DNA from 2 places in the Hyphomicrobium sp. DMF-1 genome. Region 2 is predicted to be linked to the other one. Evidence: riboswitches for the same ligand, from Rfam matches in the RefSeq annotation. Region 2 holds a riboswitch; the other holds the start of a gene.
What was found. Region 2 has a riboswitch for cobalamin ahead of PE058_RS05555 (TonB-dependent receptor plug domain-containing protein). Riboswitches for the same ligand answer to the same signal wherever they lie in the genome.
Positions count from the first base shown of each region.

Region 1: it holds a riboswitch for cobalamin, as region 2 does, so the genes downstream of both, PE058_RS16600 (TonB-dependent receptor plug domain-containing protein) here and PE058_RS05555 (TonB-dependent receptor plug domain-containing protein) in region 2, are expected to answer to the same signal.

Region 1 covers NZ_CP115706.1:3,620,028-3,627,811, forward strand. Annotated here, with positions in the region: gene PE058_RS16585 (hypothetical protein) at 1-419, opposite strand, end outside; gene PE058_RS16590 (PQQ-dependent dehydrogenase, methanol/ethanol family) at 721-2,505, opposite strand; partial or broken gene PE058_RS16595 (caspase family protein) at 2,659-3,540, opposite strand; cobalamin riboswitch at 3,718-3,943, shown strand; gene PE058_RS16600 (TonB-dependent receptor plug domain-containing protein) at 4,200-6,095, shown strand; gene PE058_RS16605 (DUF7676 family protein) at 6,189-6,815, shown strand; gene PE058_RS16610 (hypothetical protein) at 6,884-7,429, shown strand; gene PE058_RS16615 (hypothetical protein) at 7,681-7,784, opposite strand, start outside.
Region 2 covers NZ_CP115706.1:1,229,148-1,236,931, reverse strand. Annotated here, with positions in the region: gene PE058_RS05560 (DUF6925 family protein) at 1-820, shown strand, start outside; cobalamin riboswitch at 924-1,162, shown strand; gene PE058_RS05555 (TonB-dependent receptor plug domain-containing protein) at 1,408-3,516, shown strand; gene PE058_RS05550 (quinoprotein dehydrogenase-associated SoxYZ-like carrier) at 3,618-4,466, opposite strand; gene PE058_RS05545 (quinoprotein relay system zinc metallohydrolase 2) at 4,507-5,388, opposite strand; gene PE058_RS05540 (TetR/AcrR family transcriptional regulator) at 5,603-6,172, opposite strand; gene PE058_RS05535 (MupA/Atu3671 family FMN-dependent luciferase-like monooxygenase) at 6,514-7,784, shown strand, end outside.

The sequences.
Region 1 (7,784 bases), 2.4 Mb from region 2:
GGCGATTTTCTCCGGACGAGGAAGCCGGCCTCGGCGCAGGCAACCACGGTCTTCCGGCACGTCTCGGGCGACATGACGACTCCGAGAAAGCGTGCGAGGTTTGATTGATCGATTGCCCCCGGCTCCTCCTGCCAGTTCTGCAAGAGCCTCGGCATCGTGTCGGAGGTGAACATCGCGTCGAGCAAGCGGTCGGACGTCAGCCCAAGCCGGCGCATCTTGCTCTTGTCCTTGGTCACGGCGACAACATAGGCGTTGTGCAATTCGGCAAGCCTCTGCAATTGGCCGACCGTGCGGATCTGCTGGCAATCCAGCAGATAGAAGAACTCGGCCATCTGCGAAGTCGGCTCCTGGCGCAAATGGACCAGAACCTTGTCGGACTGACTTGTGCTGGAGGTGCAGATGCGTTCAATCAACGACATCCGAAACCATCGGATCCGCTCGAGAAACGCGATGTCGGAAGCCGCGTCCGAGAACGCGAATGAGCTACTGTCGGCACTTTTAGCAGGGCCGCGGGGCACCCAGTCCTCCATAACCATTGACGAGTAAGGGTATCAACAGGCCGAAAGGGGGGCAACAATGTCTCCCACCCCTCGTCCGCGCCACAGAGCCGGTTCATGCCCGATGAAAACACGACGGCGTCCGGCCGAAGCCGCGCCCGCTCGTTGGATGCTTGTCTCTTCGCAGGAAATCCCGCGCGCCACCTCGCACCACGTTCTACGGTCAAGGCAGCGCAAACACCACGAGCGCACCCCCGAGGCTTGTGCGCCTCTGCAGATCCGCTGTCGCCCCGACCATCCCAAGGCCGTCGGTCGGATTCGTCAGCCCCGCGGCCATGCCGATCCCCACCCAGCCGCCAAGCCCCGACAGCACCGCCAGGTACTGCTTGCCTTTGTGCGCGTAGGTCATGACGTTGCCCACAATGCCGGACGGCGTCTTGTACTTGAAGAGCGCTTTCCCGTCCTTCTGGTCGAGGCATTTCAAGTATCCGTCAACGGTTCCGAAGCAAACGATGGAGCCGGCGGTTGCCAGCGCCCCGGACCACACCGGAAAATCCTCCGGGGCCTCCCAAACAGCGCGCCCCTGAGCCGCATCCCACGCGATGAAACTGCCACGCGTGGTCTGTCCCTGCGGAGGGAACATCGACAGCACCGCTCCCACGTACGGCTGGCCGGGCGTGTAGGTGACCCGAAACGGCTCATAGTCCATACACAGGGCATTGACTGGCACATAGAAGAGGCCAGTCAGCTTGGAATAGGCCGCAGGTCCCTGGTTCTTAGCGCCTGAGCTGGAAGGACAGATGTCCTTCGTATTGATATCGGAGCCGTTGAGAAACGGTGAGCGCGAGGCGACGACCACGGGACGCCCATAGTTGCGGCTCGCGCGATCCAGACTGACACCGCTGGTCCAGTTTGTCGCTTCGAGAAACTTGGCAGCGACGAGCGGCTCGCCGGTCGCGCGATCGAGCGTGTAGGCGATGCCGTTCTTGTCGAAATGAACAAGGACCTTGCGCTCCCGGCCCTCGACGTCGATGTCTGCAAGGATCATCTCGTTGACGCCGTCGTAGCTCCATTCGTCGAACGGCGTCATCTGATAGGCCCACGCGGCCGTGCCGGTAGTCGGATTGCGCGCGATGATCGACATCGTCCACTTCTGGTCGATCGCCTTGCCATCCGGTCCCGCCCTCTGCACGGCGTTCCACGTCGAGGGATTGGCGGTGCCGTAGTAGAGCAGGTCGAGGTCCGGATCATAGGAGAACCAGCCCCAGGCCGTGCCGCCGCCAATCTTCCATTGATCGCCGGTCCACGTCTTCAGCGAGGAGTCGCGCCCCACCGGCTTGCCCAGAGACATGGTCTTTTGCGGATCGAAAAGGATATCGCCGTCCGGCCCTGTCGCGTGTGCGCGCCACAGTCGTTTTCCCGTGTCGGCGGCGTAGGCGGTGATATGGCCACGCACGCCGAATTCGCTGCCAGATAGGCCGACGATCACCTTCCCGTTGATGACAATCGGCGCGTTGGTTCCCGTTTGTCCCCGTTTCGGGTCGCCATTGACCGCTTTCCAGAGCTCCTTGCCGGTTTTCGCATCGAGCGCGGTCAGCGTGGTGTCGCTTTGGTAGAGAAACAGCACGCCGTTTTCATATGCGACGCCCCGATTGACGGTGTCGCAGCACATGACCGGGATCGTGGAAGGATCCATGCGCGGCTGGTACACCCACTTCACCTCCCCCTCATCCATGTCCAACGCATAAACGTAGTTGGGGAAGGGAGTATGGACGTAGAGAGTGCCGTCAATGGCCAGAGGGTTTCCTTGATGACCCCGGAGCACACCGGTGGAAAAGCTCCAGACCTGACGCAGCGTGCTCACGTTGTTTGCATTGATCTGATCGAGCGAGCTGTAACGCAAGTTGGCGTAGTCGCCCGTCGGCATCGACCAATTCGCATCGGGATGATTGGCGGCTATCGGCGCGACGGACCGATCGTCCTTCGGCAGCGGCGCGGTCTCCAGCATTGCGGTCTTGGGCTGGGGTTTGCTCACGGCGGGCCGCTCTGGGCTCGGCGCCTGTGCTACAGGCGGGGTTACTGCCGGCGCAGCCGCCGCAGGTGGCGTAGCGCCCGCTCCACCGAGGTAAATCTCTCCTCCGCCTAGAGACCCGTACACATGCGGAATCTGCTGACCGTGCGTGAGCTCCATCACGTCATCGCGGACGCGTCCGAAAACCAGCCGGATCTCGGTGCTCGACGCAGAAAGGTGGCGCAACAAGGCCTTCGTATAAGGGCTGTGCTCAAGCCCGCTGCCGTCGTCCGCCGTCATCCCCTCCTTGGCGGCGTAGGCAACGAGCGTATTGCCGTCAGGTTCAACGCGCGCCAGGCCGCGCGGGATGCTTCTGCGCCCGCCGGCCATCGGAAACACGTTGTTCCGGCAGGCGTCGAGGATAACAAGTTTGAGCTTCCGAACGCCGTCGAGCTGATTGAGGACCGTGTCGAGGCTCACGGCCTCGAGATCGAGATCCGAGCTGCGATCAAGCCGGGCATCGACCGGGATCAAATAGTTCTTGCCGGAATACTCAGTGCCATGTCCGGCAAAATAGATGACCGCGACATCGGCCCCAACAGCAAGCCGCGAGATCTCTCCCAACGCACTTCTGATGCCCTGGATACCCACATCCTTTCTGAGAAGGACCTTATCGAATCCCAAGGATTCGAAGGTGCGGGCAATGGCTTCCGCATCTTTGATCGGATTGGCGAGTGGCCCCACCTTGTAGTTCGAATTCCCAATGACCAGCGCTATTCTCTGCGTCGCGTGCGCGCTGTGTCCAAGCGATAGAAAAACTGCAAAGGCCGCAACAAATGCGAATAGACGATGAGGCATGATGTATCCCCAATAGTCATATGCAAAAAGTATATTACATACCAATTTGTACTCTGATGATTTGCGGCCACACAAGGGTGTCCCAGAAGATCTGACAAATCTTCCCGTGTGATGACAAGGTGTGCCGAACCCACGGCATCGCTGAGCACGGCACACTCTCTCATCGCCGCGCATCGTTGAGCGTGCCTAGCCGAGTGCACTTCGCTCCTCGCTCCATTGCTGTGAACAAGCATCACCGAGTTCGCGCTCACCCTCGGTTTGGAAACCAGAGAAGCCACGTCGCGCGACCGGCGCGCCGCGGGTGTCACCACATCTTCGCGATGGGGGATTGACAACCGCCGCAAGTTACCGCGTCTTAGTACGCGTGACGGTTCCCGGAGTGCGCGCAAGCGAGCGACGGGTGAAAAGGGAACACGGTGAGGCGCGTCACTGCGCCGAAGCCGAGGCTGCTCCCGCAACTGTAAGCGGCAAGTCTACTCCTTTTATGCCACTGGAGATCCGCGTTGGATCACCGGGAAGGTCGGAGCGAGACGTTCGAGCCGTGAGCCAGGAGACCTGCCGGCACGAGTCGCCCATCCTCCGTGCGGGACGCTCGGTGGAACGGTTACCCGTAGTGGCGGCTGATGTGCAACCTTTTGGGAGCTACGTCAGGCATGCCTTGGGTCGAAACAACCCTCTGACAAAACAAAGTCTCGCGCTGCAACGCCGCGCGCCGCTGCATGCATGTGCGGCTGCGTGGGCATCGTGTGGGGCTGTTTGATTTTGTGGTGAGTCTGCACGGGCTCCCGTCCATCAATCGTGACGGGGGACTTGTGACGTATCGAATTTCTTTCGTGGCAGCGCGCGATTTCGGGACTGCCCGCAGGGCGGTGCTAGTGTCGTCGACCGTGCTGCTTGTCGCGTCGGCATTCGGCCATTCGGCGAAAGCTCAAGTTATGGAGCTTGAAGGCATAACCATCTACTCGGCCAACCGCACGCCGACGGACGCCTCGAAAGTCGGCTCCACCGTGGAGGTTCTCACGGAGAAGGATCTCGCGAAGCAATCGAGGACCTATCTCAAGGACTACCTCGAGACCTTGCCTGGCGTGAACTTTTCACAATTCGGACCGCCGGGCACGCAAGCCGGAATCAGCATCCGCGGGGCGAGCGGAAGGTACGTAAAGTTGCTCGTCGACGGGATGGATCTGAGCGACCCCTCGGGCGTCACCACCGAGACCGCCTTCGAGCATTTGCTTGTCGGCGATGTGTCACGTATCGAGCTGGTGAAGGGCTCGCAGAGCACGCTGTTCGGCGGCGACGCTGTTGCCGGTGTCATCAACATCGAGACCAAAAAAGCGACCAAGCCCGGCTTCTCCCAAGGGGGAGGCGTGGAATACGGCGCCTACAATACCTTTCGCGGCGCCTATACCGCTGGCTACGCCGCCAACGACGGCAGCAACATTTCGGTCACCGCCCAAGGCGTCGACACGGACGGTTTCTCCGCAGCCGCGGTTGGCACCGAGGATGACGGCTACAGAAACCTGACATTCTCGGGACGAGGCGAATACTATCTCACCCCGTCTGCGAAGGTCTTCTTCAGCGCCCGCACGCTCGACGCCGATCTCGATATCGACGGCGGATTTCCGTTTAACGACAATGCCGATACCGTCGATGTCGTACAGCATGCCGGACGGGTGGGCGCCGAGGTCTCGTTTCTCGACGGGGCATTCCGGAACACCGTCGCGCTGCAAGGGATGCGGAACGAGCGCGAGTATTTCGGCAGCTCGGCCGGGAGCTACGTCGGCGAGCGCGTCAAGGCCGAATACCAAGGTGTTGTGACACTCAACGAGCGCTTGTCTTTGCTGGGCGGCGTCGATTGGGAAAAGACGACGGCGGACTCCTACTCCGTCAACGGCCAATCGGCAGATTGGACAGGCTACTTTGCGCAGCTCATGATCGAGCCAATTGACGGCTTGGTGCTGACGGGCGGCGGCCGTCTCGATAGCCACAGCAATTTCGGCGACTTCAAAACACACCGGCTGACGGGCGCCTATCTCTTTCCGGGAAGCGCTACGAAGATCCGGGGAAGCTATGGGACCGGCTTCCGCGTGCCGTCCCTGGACGAGCTGTTCGGGGAATTCCCGCTCTATCCATCCTATTCGGAGTACGGGAACCCTAATCTCGAGCCGGAGACCAGCAAGACCTGGGACGCCGGCATCGACCAGGGTTTCCTGGACGGCAGGGTGCAACTGGGCGCGACGTATTTCGAGCTCGATACCGACAACCTCATCACCACCGAGTACAACCCCGGAACGGGCAAATACAAATACACCAACATCCCCGGCGTGACGCGACGCAACGGCGTTGAGCTGACCTCGGCTGTGATGATCGTGCCCGGCGTCACCGTGTCGGCGAGCTACACCTATGTCGACACCGAGACCGCGTCGGGTGCCCGGCTCAACCACGTTCCCAAGAACAACGTGGTACTCGGAGTTGACCTCGTGCCCATGGAGAAGGTGGCCCTCAACGTCACCGCAAAGGGCGTGACCGATACGCTCGGTAGCGGCGGCGTCGAACTCGACGACTACGTGTTGGTGAGCGCGAAAGCCTCTTACGAGTTGCTTCCCGGTGTCGAAGCCTACGTACGCGGCGAAAACCTGCTCAACGAGGACTATCAAACCTACGTCGGATACGGCACCGCTGGGCTCTCGGTCTACGGCGGCCTCAAGATGCCGTTGCCTGGCAACTGACCCGGACGCCGGATGGACTCTGAAGATAGAAACGAGCGGCCATTTCGGGTCCGCTCGTTTCACCACAAAGCAGAACGATTGGGAGAGCCACTCATGGAAATGCCCCGAAGTTTCGAGACCTGGAACATCAATCCCGAGCCGACTCTCATCAAAGCCCCAAGCTGCGGCGGCGTCGCGTCTCGTCAGGAGTGGGCACTTCCCGCAACGCAGGACTTCCTGGTCGCGTTTCTCACGGACATCTTCGAAAACCACTGGGATGGCCTGAGATATGGGCCCCTTATTCAGGGCGCGGCTTACGAGATCATGTGCGTAACGCCACCGAGCCGGATCACCGTGCATGACGGCTATCTCACTATTTTCTTCAGCAAGGGCGGCCATTTCCACCTCTGCGTTGGCGAGACGATGGGCCCCTCCTTCGCTCCGACCTCGCCCGAGGTTCGTGCGCATCGCAAGCCGTCACGCGCCGTGATGTATCGCGGAATGATGGGCGATGGTTCGCCCGTCACATGGGGTTTCGAGATGTGGAACGGCAAGGATGAGCCGATGATCTCGATCTTCTTCCCGAACCCTTTCGTCACGGACGAGGACACCGCTGAGGAAGAGCCTGTTTGGGATCGTCTCAAGGCATGGCGCGCGATCTCCAAGAAGTGGCTCGGCCGCGAGCCTGAAGCCTTGGACGAAAAAGCCCGCGGTTTTGCCGCGAAACCGAAAATGGACTGAGCGCGGAACCGAAGCTGCTTTTGGTCGTGCGGATACCCCCTAACATTTCCATTGAGGAGAACCTGGATATGAACGCAAACGCCTCTACCTCCCTCCGGACACCGGCTCCGATGCTCTGGATGGCTCTCATCTGCGCATTGGGCCTCGGAGGCACGCTTGCATTTTCTTGCGGCGCCCCGTTTGTGGCAGTCGCCGCGCTTGCCGCCGTCGGCCTGAACCGGATGGAAGGCCTGCTCACCGTCTTGGTGGCATGGCTTCTCAATCAACTGGTTGGGTTCGCGATCCTCGGATATCCCATGGAAGGGATGTCACTCGTCTGGTCCACCTTGATCGGCGCAGCGATGGTGGCGGGGTTCTTCGCCGCGCGGCTATCGGTGCGCCTCGCCTCACCGTCAGGTTCGGCCGCACTCGCGTTTGCCACGGCCTTCATCGTTTTCCAGGGAGCCATCTTTGCCGCGGCTCTCGTTCTCGGCGGAGCCGAAGCCTATACGTTCGAGACCGTCGGCTGGGTTCTCGCGCTCAATGGTCTGGCCTACGCCGGCCTTCTTGCCCTGCACTTCGTACTGAAGGCATTTGTCGAACGTTCATCGTCTCTGACAGTCCCCGCGGCCTAAGCGCCTGTCAGCCTATAGCGCCGCTACCAGCAGGAGGGAGCGTCGGCTCCCTCCTCCATCAATCAAAGGCTCGTTGCAAGATACACCGCCCAGCCGCGATCAGCGGGATGGGTTGCCGTCGCGACTGGGCCGCGTCGGCCGAGTGCTCATAAACTCAGCGTCCGCGCTCGCGTTACGCTAGCAAGCCGCGAACTGGATCACGAGGCGATGCGCAATCATCATGTGAAGCACTCCTGGTGCGCGAGGGTTGCTCAATCGCCCGTAGATTTGACGGTGCGGGTGCCGTACCGCTGCTTCAGCAAAGCGAGCGCAGCTTCTCGATCGTACTTTCCGCTGCGCAAAATGTAGTAATGTT
Region 2 (7,784 bases):
GAACGTAGAGCCCGTCGCTTACGAGTTGTTGAGCCCTCGTCCCCATCGCTGGAGCCAGGGCATCGCGCTTTGCCTGCCCGACGCGGAAGCCGCAGCCGCTCAGCGCGAGGCCTTGACCGAGCTCGGCATCGATCGCGACGCCATCCGCCCCGAGGATCGAGGTTCCATTCTGTTCGATGTGGGCCTTGCCCAGCCGCAAATCGACTTCTGCGTGCGCACCAGCGATCCGGATCTCTTGCGCGTGCTCAGGAGCTGCTGCGGTAAACCGACCTTCGCCACCGAGGCCGGTATGGCCATCCTCTCGCAGCATCCGCACCGGGTCGTGATATCGCATCTCGGCCGCGCCGAGGTTTATCAGAAGATCGGCGGGCCGGACACGGGCGGCGTCTCGCCGCCAGGTCCTCACACCCACGTGCTGCCCAAACTACTATCCGCGCGCAGAACGCATTCGGCGAACACGCCAATCCCCGACGGCCTGACGCCGTGCGCGTTCCTCTATCCCGGCAACCCCGTCATCGGCGCACTGGGTGAGGACACTCCCTACGACGATGGATTGTTCGTAAAATTCCAGAACTATCTCGCAGCTTTCGGACCGCCTGCCTACACCGCGACGAAGCAGCGTGTGTGGCGCGCCATCGAGAACCGGGAAGATCCGGCAAACTTCGACGAGCCACAAACCCGCCTCGAAAGAGCCGCGCTGCGAAATGCCATCCGCCAACTGATCCGGCGCAGCGAAGCATCGGCTGATCAAGCTTTGCAGCAGAGTATAGAAGCTTGGCGCGCTGAGTTCGACAGGGCCTCCGAGAGCGACGACGAGTAACCTGCGCAACGCTCCACATCAGGAGTGTGGCAGATGTGTCTCGCATGGAGGTGCTGTTGGAAGAGTTCGAGGTTTGCACATTGACTCTGCCCCTCCCTTGAGGCGCTCTAAGAACCGTGACGGTGTCACCATCTGCGCAAGCAGGCGGCGACTAAGAGGGAACACGGTGTGACGCGAGCGCTGAAAAGCGCAGCACGTCGAAGCCGAGGCTGCTCCCGCAACTGTAAACGGCGAGTCTCTACCAACGACGCCACTGGCGGCCCCCAATTGGGCAACCGGGAAGGCAGGTAAAGAGACGCTTGAGCCGTGAGCCAGGAGACCTGCCGGCACGAGTCGCCCATCCTACGTGCGGGACGCGCGTTGGAACGGTTACCCGTAGTGGCGGCTGATGTGCAACCGAATGGGAGCAACGTCAGGCATGCCCAGGGTCTCGATACCCACCTGATTTGAGAACCAAGAACGCTCGCGTATGGCGGGCAATGCATCGTGCCGCGATACTTGCGGCGCCTTCGCATTGTGTGCCGCCGTTGCGAGCCGTCGGGCCGACCTGCCGGAGTTCCCGTCCATCACTCGTGACGGGGGAATTTGTGACGTATCGTAATATCGCCGCGACATCGGCGCCAAAAGGTGTCTTGAAAGCGCTTCTGCTCTCGACCAGCGCCACGCTTGTGACGCTCGCGACGCCCGCCGTAGCCCAGGAAGCGGAGGAGCTTCCGCCGCTGGTCGTCGAAGGCGCGACCGTCGAGAAGCCCAAAACAAAGGTGAGCAAGACCACTGGCTCGCCGTCGTCCTACGCCGTCCCTGGCCCCGCGGATTCCGCTGATGCGGCCGCGCTTACATCGAACGGCGGCGACGGCCAGACCGTGACCGGCGTCCCCGCCAATCAGATCGGCTCAGCCATCACAGTCGTGACCGGCGCCCAGCTCAAGGCGCAGCAGATCCGCCATGCCGCCGACGCGCTTCGCAGCCTGCCGGGCGTCTCGGTCAGCCAATCGGGAAGTGCAGGCGGCATCACGCAAATCCGTATCCGCGGCGCCGAAGGCAATCACACCCTCGTGCTCATCGACGGCATCGACGCCTCCGCGGCCACCGGCAACGAATTCGACTGGTCGAACCTCATGGCCGACGACATCGAGCGCATTGAGGTCATTCGCGGCGGACAGAGCGGTATCTACGGCTCGAAGGCGATCGGTGGCGTCGTCAACGTCATCACGAAGGGCGGCAAGGGCCCGATCACCTTGGCTGCGAAGACCGAGTTCGGCAGCTATGGCACGCGAGATGTGTCCGCCCGCGCTTCCGGCGGCACCGACCAGTTCTGGCTGGCGATCAGCGCCGGTTACCGCGAGCAGGACGGCTTCAACTGGGACATCTGGGGCACGGAAGACGATCCCTGGAACAACTCCAGCATCAACGTCAAAGGCGGTGTGACCCTGATGCAGGGCATGACGCTCGATTTCTTCGTGCGCAACTCGCACAAGCTCGTCAACTCCGACCCCGATCTTTACATGCCGCGCCCCCAAACCCCTTACAACAGCGTGGGCGATGCGCCGGACTATTCCAAGACGGATCTCTTTCTCGGCGGCGTGAACCTGCGGTGGGACATGCTGGGAGGCGCGCTCACGCACGTGGTCAAAGCCAACCGGACCGACACGGACTCCTGGTACTTCGCATCGGGCCCCTGGGGCGGCGTCTCAACGAACGACTCCATCGCCGAAACCTACTCCTACCTCGCCACCTATCGCTTCTCGACACCTGAGCTTCTGCAATCGAAGCACAGCATCAGCGGCTTCATCGAGAAGAAGGACGAGGAGTTCACCCCGGGATACAGCTACACCGACGCGCTCACCCGCGAGCGCGGTCACGTGGCGACGGTCGGCGAATACCGCACGGGCTTCTACGACCGCTTGTTCGTGGGCGGCACGATCCGTCGTGACAACAACGATACGTTCGCCGATTTCACGACCTGGAACGTCAACGCGTCGCTGAATTTGCCTGAGATCGGCCTGAGGCCGCACACCAGCACCGGCACCAGCGTTGCCCTGCCCGGCATGTTCGAGCAGTTCGGCACCGTTCTCGGTAACTTCATCGGAAACCCGAACCTGGTTCCCGAGGAATCCTACAGCTGGGACGCCGGTGTGGAGTTCAGCTTCCTCAAGGGCCGCGCTATCCTGGACGTGACCTACTTCGAAGCCGACCTCAAGAACGAGATCACCAGCTCCGGTAACTCCATGTACAATCAGCTCGGTGTGAGCGAGCGCAAGGGTGTGGAGATTTCAGGCCGTCTCGCCGTGATGCAGGGCCTGACAATCGGCGCCAGCTACACCTACCTCGACGCTTCCAACCCCGACGGCTCCATCGAGATCCGCCGCCCCGAGCACGCGGGGCGTGGCGACGTGAACTACAGCTTCGATGGTGGCCGCGGAAATCTCAACCTTGCGGCGATCTACAACGGCCAGACGGAAGACACCGACTTCGTGAGCTTCCAGAACGTCGTGCTGGACGACTATTGGCTCGTGAACATCGCGGGATCCTACGAGGTCACGCCGCAGTTCGAGATCTTCGGACGTGTCGATAACCTGCTGGATGAGCAGTATCAGGAGATCCTGGGCTACAATACGCTTGGCCTGGCAGCCTACGGCGGCGTGCGGATCAAGCTCGAGGATCCCTCTACAGCCCACTGGGCCAAGTATCGCTAAGAGAAGAACTCGGAAAGCGATGGAGTGCCCCCACGCTCCCGTCACTTCGTCGCGCGCCCGCAGCCAAACCACACCGGCTGCGGGCATTCCGTTTGCAACCGTCAAAGACCTTTGTGACGGGTCTCGCCCTTGAACTCGGTCTCGTCGGTGTCGATGGCGACGACGTCGAGCTCGTTGTTCTTTGTGTTGGCGTAGGTGAAGCGATAGTGCGGATCGGATGAGATCGAGATGCTGGTCTCAACCCGGAAAACGAGATCCTCGCCCCGATTGACCGTCATCGTCTTCACGAACCGCGCAGGTGTATAGGCGCGCGTTACCGGGTCCATCTGAAGCCCGTTGATGTTCGGGTGACGGATCATGATTTGCGCTTCCCGAAGCGGCGTCGTCTCGAGCGCAGGATCGAAGCTCTTCACGACGATCTTCCCGAGATCCGAACTCGCGCCGTCGATATCCTTGGGTGCGGGCGCCGAGCATCCGCCGGACGCCTTTACGAAAGTCTTTGCCATGTGCAGCGTGCCATCGCTGGTCTCCACGATGGCGCGCACATACGAGTAGGTATCGATGCGTACGCGCGTGGTCATGCGCCGCTCTCCGCCGCCATCCCCGGCGGCAGGACCGAACGTGAACGCGGCTGCCACGGGCGCCGGGTTTTGGTCGATGATCAGCGTGAGCGACTTCAGCGCGCCCTTGACGCTGGGCGGCACGCGCATGGTGATCGGAACGATCGCTGCGTCCTCCGCCCGCTCCGGCGCGTCGATCACAATGAGGCCGTCGCCCTCGACGATCGCTCTTTCACCGAAGACTTCCTTGCGCAGCGACGGCCAAAGGTCTTCATCGCCGGCAACGGCAGGCAAAGACATTCCCGCCACACCAAGCGCGAGAGCAACCGCGATCGCTGTGCGGCGCCCTACGTCGCTGACAAGTCCTCCGACCTTGAAAATCCTGCTCACCGGCTATCCTCCTCGATTGATCTTGTTGCTCTTGTCTCGGTCAGTCCCATTCCAGCTCCGCGAACGCCGTGGTCACGTTTCGCACGTGGAAGGTGTCGAACAGTTTCCAATCCGCCCGTTCCGAGAGCGCGGCGGTTTTGGCGGCCTCGCTCATCGTCTTGTTGTCAGCGATCAGCTTGCGGACATCGCTGGCCACCGTGGACAGGTATTTCCGCTCGGCATCGAGCGCGCCGGGGAACTCCATGGCTGGAGGTCCGTGCCCCGGCACCACGCGCGCCGCTTTCCGCGTCGCAAGCTCGTCCAGCAGCGAAAGCCAGCCCTTGATGGAGCCGTCGATCGTCGGAATATGGACGGAGAACAGCAGGTCGCCGAGAAACAGCGTGTCGGTTGCCGTATCCGTGATGATGAGATCGTTATCGGTATGCGCCGTCTTCTGGGGCTCGCAGATGAGGCTACGCCCGCCCAGATCGAGCGACAGCTTGTCCTCCACCAGCACGGTGGGCAGCACGATCTCCGAGCCTTCGAACGCCTCGTCGCCGAGCATCAGCTTGTTGGACTGGAGATAGCTATCGGCCCGCATGGCGAGCGCGCGTTGTAGCTTGTGATGACCGACATAGTCCGGGCTGTCCGCCTTGAAGGCCGCATTGCCCAGCACATGATCTGGATGCATGTGCGTGTTGATGACGTACTTGATTGGCCGGTCCGTCACGCCTCGGATCGCGGCGTGCAGCTCCCGGCCCACTTTGAAGCTGCCCGACGTGTCGATGACCGCCACAGCGTCCTTGCCGACGATGAAGCTCGCGTTCGCGATATCACCCCTGTTTTGCGGAGACTGCTCCTCGTAGAGCCCCTGATGAACGAAGACCCCCGGCGCCACCTCGCTTACCGAAAGTGCGGACGGCGCACCCGCTCGCGCAGGCACATATCGCAGTACTGGCGCAGCCAATGCGAACGTTGCGGCAAGAAAGGTCCGGCGCGAAAGGGAATGTGCCGCCTCGATCTCCCGCGAAAGCAACTCCGCGTCGGGCGCGAGGGCTTTTCGCCTTCCCGCACCTTTTCCTTCAAGACGCGAACGATCCGCCAGTTTTTCCATCGGTCCGACTTCCTTCCAGTCGGTAGTCTATCGATCCAAAAAATTACGTCGCAAGGCTGTCCACGACCTCCTTGAGGGCGGGACGAATGGTGCTGGGATCTTTCAAGGCCCACGCGACGAGGCTTGCCCCTTGAAGCGTGCTCAGCACGAGAAGCGCCGCCCGCTCGGGCTTGAGATCGGCGCGAACATCGCCGCTCGACACACCGGAGCGAAGCGTCTGCTCCAGCCACTCGAGATGAATACGAAAGAAATGCTCGACGCGCCCTTGCATCGAAGGCGGCAGATAGGCCGCATCTGCAGCCAATGCGCCGCAAAGGGGCATCTGCCGATCGCGTAATCCCTGAACGAAGAAATCGCCGTAAGCCAGAAGCTTGCCCTTGGTGTCGAGCCGGCGCTCCGAAAGCTTGGCGAGCTCAGCCTGGAAGCGCTCGAGATAAGAGTCGATCAGCGCGTTCCCCAAGCTCTCCTTGGTGGGAAAGTGATGGTGGATGCTGGCCTTGCGTATCCCGACGCGCTCCGAAAGGTCGGCATAGCTGAAAGCAGCATACCCGACGGTACGCACGAGGCTCTCCGCCTCCGCGAGCAAAGCTGTCTTGGTATCCATGGTCGTCATTTGCCACTTTTTACCTACCAACTGGTAGGTTGTCAATCGAGCGCGCCGGCTGCCCGCTCCCGAAGCGCCGGATGATATTGCGAGCACCCGCCGTTAACCATCACTCTATCCGCCCACGGAAGTGAAGGGGGTTTCCGCGCTAGAATCCAGAAAATTGTTCGCTTTCACCATGTGCTCGGGCTCGTCTGACGGATGGTGGCAAAGAAGCTAAGATGCGCCCAAACGGGAACCAGAGGGATGCGGACCAAGGCACTGAAAACAGTGACCTTTCCTGATGCGTGCCGCCTCCCGTCAATTCCAGGGCGGTCTCCGAACCTACGTCGTATTTCTACAGGGCTGACATGACGCAAACCGCAGCAAAGAAGATTGCGTGTGTGGTGATGGGCGATGAATCGCTCCTCGTCCAATGCGGAGAGGCGCTGCGAGAGCGGCAGCACAAGATCGAAGCGGTCGTTACGGCCAACGATCAGGTCGCGTCCTGGGCCAAAGGGCACGGCATCCCGACCCTGGCGCCCGGCGCCAGCCTCGAGCAGGATCTCGCGCCCTACACCTACGACTGGTTCTTCAGCATCGCCAATCTCCGGCTCATCCCCAAGGGTGTCTGGCAGCGCGCGCGTGAAGGCTCGGCGAACTTCCATGATGGCCCTCTGCCTCGCTACGCAGGCCTCAACACGCCGGTCTGGGCCATCCTGGCCGGAGAGACCGGCTACGGCGTCACCTGGCACGCACTGTCGGAGGGGATCGACGAGGGCGCGATCTACGCCGAGCGCGCCTTCGAGATCAGCGACGATGACACAGCGCTCACGCTGAATACGAAGTGCTTCGAAGCTGGCATTGCCTCGTTCTCCGAGCTGATCGAGAAGATCGAGAGCGGAAGCCTCGAAGGCCGCCCGCAATCCTTCGGCGAGCGCCTCTACTTCGGGAAGACAAAACGCCCCGAAGCCGCCGCCACCCTAGACTTCCGCCAGTCGGTCAGCCAGATCGGACGTCTTCAGCGCGCGCTCTCCTTCGGCCAGCGCTACGCAAACCCGCTCTGCCTGCCCAAGATCACAACCGCATCCGGCGCCTACGCCGTGACCGATCTCGAAATCGACACGACGAGCGTCGCGGCGCGCCCTGGAACGGTGATCGATGTCGACAAGAGCGGCGCCACCCTCGCCGCAGCCGACGGCAGCGTGCGTATCAAGGCACTCCGCGACAGCGCGGGCGAGGCTGTCGATCCCAGCGCGGTTCTCGCCAAGGGCGAGGTGATCCGCCCGGTCGACGCAGACGAAAGCATCCGGCTCACGGAGCTGACGCACGAGCTGGCGAAGAACGAGAGCTATTTCCGCGATCGCCTCACGGAGGCGCGCGATCCCGATCTCAACGGCGTGCTGCCAAAAGACGACGGCGCGATCCCCGCGTATGAGACCATCCAGCTTCCCCTGCCCGAGACCTGGGAGGCGGAGCGGACTGTCTCGGCGCTTGCCGCATTTTTTGCGCGCACAGGCAACCAGTCCCGCTTCCGGATCGCCCTCGTCGGCGACCGCCTCGCCGCGGACAGCGCTACGTTCGCGGGCTATATCGCACCGGCCGTCCCTCTGACTCTCGAGGTCGCATCGGACACGACGAC